2 regions of the Carnobacterium sp. FSL E2-0243 genome follow, and region 2 is predicted to be linked to the other one. Evidence: a T-box and tRNA genes for the amino acid it is inferred to sense, from the RefSeq annotation. Region 2 holds a T-box; the other holds one or more tRNA genes.
What was found. The T-box of region 2 lies ahead of leuS (leucine--tRNA ligase). A T-box ahead of a tRNA ligase gene usually reads a tRNA of that ligase, here a tRNA-Leu.
Positions count from the first base shown of each region.

Region 1: it has a tRNA-Leu gene. The T-box ahead of leuS (leucine--tRNA ligase) is inferred to sense a tRNA for this amino acid. The anticodon was not compared.

Region 1 is NZ_JBBOPM010000001.1:2,894,396-2,897,614, forward strand. It holds gene MHI00_RS13740 (lysozyme) at 480-1,424, opposite strand; tRNA gene MHI00_RS13745 (tRNA-Leu) at 1,770-1,853, opposite strand; gene MHI00_RS13750 (SprT family protein) at 1,917-2,381, opposite strand; gene MHI00_RS13755 (GyrI-like domain-containing protein) at 2,497-2,985, opposite strand; gene MHI00_RS13760 (Tex family protein) at 3,081-3,219, opposite strand, start outside.
Region 2 is NZ_JBBOPM010000001.1:2,408,586-2,411,804, forward strand. It holds gene leuS (leucine--tRNA ligase) at 1-1,244, opposite strand, end outside; T-box leader at 1,376-1,624, opposite strand; gene fumC (class II fumarate hydratase) at 1,776-3,161, shown strand.

The sequences.
Region 1 (3,219 bases), 490 kb from region 2:
TCAGATTGAAAGGAAACGATTAATATAAACAATTTATTTATGTATATAAACAAATACAGCCTAGCAAGTTTGTTTCAAACACTTACTTCGTGGTTCTTATGTCCACACGAATCGTTTAAACTTGCTAGACCGTATTCATTTTGTAAAGAGTACTCAAACTCCCACTTCCTTTTCTTTTTTTGTGCAAATACCCCTATCTTAGGCTTTTTACATTGCACTTTTTTCGACAGCCACCTCACTCAAGGTTTCTTCTAACTGTCCTTTTTGTAGGGAATTTACTAACTCCTTACACTTATAATATACCATATTTCACGAAAAATGCAAGCGTTACCATCATATAATTAAGCTATTCTACTGCTTATAATTTATATTTATGGCTAAACTTATAGATCAAATTTGAAAAAAAGACCTCTCAAACTTGGTTAAGAATGAGAAATCTTTTTCGTAAATATACTATTAAAAGAAACTAAAATATTATTTTACATTTCTTTATATGTTACACGTGTTCCAACAATGATATCAGCAAATTCACTCATAAATTGCAAGCGATAATGTTGGATATCTCTGAAAGATAAATTAATTGCGACTACATCATATCGATCTGGGTTTTTTCCAGTTTGGATTTCACGTAACTGGAGTCCTTTGGCCATCATTCTTAAACGTAAATGCTGATACTCTGTTAGAGAAACTCCGAAGTATCCCACTTCCCAAGCTTGTTCCTCATACGAGTAATAGGTGATTTTATCAAAAGGAATTGCAAATACACTATTAAATGCCATTCGGTAGGCTTGTACTCCTCCATCTCCAGTAAAATTCAAGTTTTTGATTCCAATAAACCAATTACTACCTTCTTGATAATAATAAATATCCAAATAGTCAATTTTCCATTGGTTATTAATTGCAACCCGATACGCCTGAACCTGTTTGAAGTCTGCACCGACATTTATTCCACAGAAATATTTAGTGACTTTTTTTGCTATATCGGCTTTTAAAAATAATTCTGATTCAGCTTTCCGTCTACGAACGAGTCCAGGTAAAACTTGACCCCCAGCATGCACATAAGCCATCATCTCATTCGCAGCTACTTGCCAATTTTTATTATTAATATAAGTTAACAGTGTTGAGCCTTGTAAAATATATGGACCTAAATTAAAATGAAAGCTAACCAATGCATCAAATTGATTCTGATTCAATTGAACCGTAACAAAATTGAAAATTCCTACAGCATGCGTCTTGATGTCTTCATCAAGAAACGCATTTGCTTGTTGCTCTGAAATTTGCATTCCAGGATAGACTCCTTTTGTATGTCCATAACCAATTGTCCATACACCAACAGAATCTTGGTAAGCTGTTAATACCATACCTTCGAATTCTTTAATTAAATTTCTTCCATTTTGAGATATTTTCATGTTCTCATTTGCCATTTTTCTCTTCTCCTTTTTCTTTTTATCCATGCGCCCATGGTAGACATATGTCTTTATCACTATTACAACTAAGTAAGTGATAAATATATTTTACCAACTACACTTATTAAAAAGATTCTCGCTTAATTACAAATTGCTTACATATTTTGATTCTATATATAAGCAAAGAATAAAAGCTTCTTATACCTAAATTGGTATAAGAAGCTTTTATTCTTTATTATTTAAAAAGGCAAATAGTCTATGTTAAGCGATGGATTTAAAATAATCATAATCAAACAAATGGTGCACCAATGAAAATTTAAGTTTTGCTATTCAACCCAAATTTGAGGCAACCTAGAAAACAAATGCGGTCAATGGGATTTGAACCCACACAGGGAGATTCCCTACCAGCCCCTCAAGCTGGCGCGTCTGCCGTTCCGCCATGACCGCAGAAACTAACTTCTTAAGTATAGTAGCTTCTTATTTTTTTGTCAATTAGAGAATCAGCCTTGCTTAAACTTCAATCCGTTTTTCCAGCAAAATTAATTTACCTTGACAGCCACCACAAACATACTTTTTTGTATCAAAACGTCGTTGTCGATATACATTTTTTTGACAATTTTGACAGCAATATACCCACAATTTTTTCTTCTTATCAGGTTGACGAAGCGATTGAACAAATCGACTACCACCCACTTTTTTTAATAGTCTTTTAAAATCAGCATCCTTATGCTGGTAACCGCGATTAGCCAAGTGCAAATGATAATGACACAGTTCATGCTTAATTACACCGATAAACTCCGACATACCAAAAGTCTCTAACACTTGCAAATTAAAATCTAAATCATGACTCCTTAAATGATAACGACCACCTGTTGTCCTTAAACGTGGATTAAATGTTGCTTGATGTTTAAAAGGCCTATCAAAAAATTCTAATGAAATCTGTTCAACTAATTGCTGTAACACCTTTTGCTCCATCTAGCTTCATCCATTCCTTTTTCTTTTTAAATACTATCACATAATGTATCAAATATTAGGGAAAAAAACAACCTAAGTTTAAACCATTGCATTCAAATTATAAAAAAGAGACCACTTAATTAGTAGCCTCTTTCATCATAATTGGAATCCAAATTTCACTTACATAGTTTTCAGCAGTGGGATTTCCTATTGAATACCATTCAACTTCTGGTCCTTCTGCATGAAGATAATCTGAATGTGGCAACCACTCTGAAAAAACAAATTTCCAAGCTGCTTGAATCGCCGTTGGCAAAGGACCGACAACCTCAAAAACTGCCCAAATCTGAGCCTCAATCACGACTTCTTCAAATTCTAAGGGAGTCGCTTCTGTTGTTGCAACCCCAATCCAATAATCCATCCTTTGGTCCCTCATATTTGTACAAATCCCTACTAAGCCACCGAGTTCGCCATGGCTTAAATCACTGATTTTATTAGCTGTTCCATCTAGATTCACTCGTTCCCAAAACTTAGGAATTTCCCACAAATTTTCCCCATCTTTCAAACTAATTTCTTCTTTAACTCCTACTACTTTAAATGTTGGACGTTCCTCAATTCGAACATTCACCTAATGAACCTCCTATCCCAATCGCCAAATTTTCTTTATTTTATTTAGAAAAAAAGTCATGAAATTTACATTTCACAACTTTTTCCACTACTAACTTATTTTTGTTCTTGATTTAACATTGTTAAGGCAATTCGACCTTTTTTCAGATCAATTGAATCCACCCACACTGTTACAACATCTCCAACAGCTACGACATCAGTTGGATGTTTCACATAGCCATTGCTTAATTTAGAA
Region 2 (3,219 bases):
CAATCGCGTAGACGATACGTGATTTCTTTCTTGCCATGACCGTTTTCTTCTAACCATTTATTCATGACTTCAATCGCTGTTTCTTTATCTAACCCATCTAAAAATCCAGAATTAACATGGACTCCATCACCAGTATAAGGTTCTTCAGCAACATTTCCACCTTCTAAAACAGGGATAATAGTTAAATTGAAGGTTTTTGCAAATTCATAATCGCGTTCATCATGAGCTGGAACGGCCATAATCGCACCAGTACCATAGGTCGCTAATACATAGTCTGCAATCCAAATTGGAATCTCTTGACCATTAACTGGATTTACAGCATAAGCACCTGTAAAGACACCCGTTTTCGATTTTGCTAAATCAGTTCGATCCAAATCTGTTTTTAAACTAACTTCAGTAATATACGCTTCAACAGCTTCTTTTTGTTCAGGAGTTGTGATTTCTTTAACCAAATCTAACTCTGGAGCTAGCACAGCATAAGTCGCTCCGAACAAAGTATCTGGGCGTGTTGTAAAAACAGTAAAATCTTCAGATCTATCTTTAATTTTAAAGGTTACATTTGCACCAACTGACTTACCAATCCAATTTCGTTGCATATCTTTAATGCTTTCAGGCCAATCTACAGTCTCTAAATCGTCTAGTAAGCGTTCTGCGTATGCCGTAATTTTAAGCATCCATTGTTTCATTGGTTTACGGTAAACTGGGAATCCTCCACGTTCACTTTTGCCATCAATGACTTCTTCATTTGCTAAAACGGTTCCCAATGCTGGACACCAGTTAACGGCAACTTCAGCTTCATAAGCCAAACCTTTTTCATAAAGTTTAGTAAAAATCCATTGAGTCCATTTATAATAATGAGGATCTGTTGTATTGATTTCGCGATTCCAATCATAACTAAATCCTAGTGAATTAATTTGACGACGAAACGTTCCAATATTGTGCTCTGTAAATTCAGCTGGATCATTACCTGTATCTAAAGCATATTGCTCAGCTGGCAAGCCAAAAGCATCCCATCCCATTGGATGTAAGACATTATAGCCTTGTGAACGTTTCATTCTTGCTAAAATATCCGTCGCTGTATAGCCTTCTGGATGTCCGACATGCAAGCCTTGGCCAGATGGGTAAGGGAACATATCTAGTGCATAAAAATTCTCTTTTTTTGGATCTTCAGTTGTATTGAAGCTATTATGGGCTGCCCAATATTTTTGCCATTTTTTTTCAATCGTTTTGTGATTATAACTCATTGTCTTTGTTCCTCTCTCCATCGTTATTTAGTTTGATACATTACTACTCAGTCACGGTCGAATTTAATCTATTTAACAACATAAAAAATTCGCCCTATGAACACCAAATAAAAATAACTCTTTTTTAGTGTTCATAGGACGAATTGACTGGACAATTTCGTGGTACCACCTATATTTTCTATAAGTAAATAAACTAGACTTATAGACTCCTCATACCTTTAACGCAGGCGCTACGACTTTTTCTATTTGCTAATCAACCAATGATTACGTTCAAAAAAGCGACTCACAAGGCGAGTTCATAATTTATCTTTGTACATTTCCACCAACCATGCACTCTCTATCAAAGATGCCTTACTACTATTCCTTTTCACTGTCTTTTCATGATATTGTCTATATTCTAACAAATATCTGCACCAGTTGCAAGATAGCTGAATCATTTATCTAAGTATTTTAATTTTCTAACTCCCATCTCGGTCTCTATCATGCTAAAATAGAGTGACATCCAAAATTAGAAATGGAGTGACAGATAAAATGCCCGATACTCACCAACAATACCGCATTGAAAAAGATTCTTTAGGAGAAATCAAAGTCGCAAATGATAAATTCTGGGGTGCCCAAACCGAACGCAGTCTGGCTAATTTTAAAATTGGAACTGAAAAGATACCAGCTTCCGTTATTTTAGCTTTTGCTCAATTAAAACGCGCTACTGCTATTGTCAACGAACAAAATAAGACTCTTGATCCACAGATTAAAGAGGCGATTGTTGCGGCAACAGACGCAATTTTGACGGGGGAATATATGGAGCATTTCCCACTTGTCACATGGCAAACTGGCAGTGGTACACAAAGTAATATGAATATGAATGAAGTCATTGCTCATTTAGCAAATCAACAATCTGAAGGCACAAACTTGACCATCCATCCTAATGACCATGTAAATATGTCGCAAAGTTCTAATGATACGTTTCCAACAGCAATGAATATTGCGGCTTATGATGCGGTTATTTCTGAATTAATTCCAGAATGTAAAAAAATGATTGAGGTTTTAGAAGAAAAAATAGAAGCTTATCAGAACCTAGTTAAAATTGGACGCACTCATCTGCAAGATGCAACACCTTTAACCTTTGGCCAAGAAATTAGTGGTTGGAAAACAATGATTGAACGTGGTCTGCATTTTATTGAAACGAGTAGTCAAAGTATATTAGAGTTAGCGATAGGTGGAACTGCTGTTGGGACTGGGTTAAATGCTCCTGCTGGCTTCGGTGAAGCTGTTGCCAATGAACTCAGCTTAGCTATGGGACATCCCTTTAAAAGTGCTCCAAATAAATTTTACGCCTTAACAAGTCATTCTGATTTAAGCTATACTCATGGTGCCATTCGTAGTTTGGCTAGTGATTTAATGAAAATCGCTAATGATGTACGCTGGTTAGCCAGTGGCCCCCGTAGCGGCATTGGTGAAATCACTATTCCAGCAAACGAACCTGGCAGTTCGATTATGCCTGGTAAAATCAATCCAACTCAGTCTGAGGCTCTCACAATGGTAGTTGCTCAAGTTATGGGAAATGATGTGACCATTAATGTAGCTGCTAGCCAAGGGAATTTTGAATTAAATGTTTATAAACCTGTTATTATTCTTAATTTTTTACAGTCTGTGACCTTATTAAGTGATGCTATGCGCTCTTTTAGACTGAATTGTTTAGTTGGTTTAGAAGCAAACGAAGCGGCTATGGGAACATTAGTTGAACGTTCACTAATGTTAGTTACTGCCTTAAGCCCACATATTGGTTATGAAAAAAGTGCAACGATTGCGAAAAAAGCGTTAGCTGAAAATCTATCCTTACGAGAATCTGCTCTTGCTTTAAATTTTGTCACAGAAGCTGAATTTGATTTATGGGTAGATGCTACTAAAATGATTTAACCACTAAAAAACCGATTTCTTCCTATGCAATTAGCAGATAAGAAGAAATCGGTTTTTA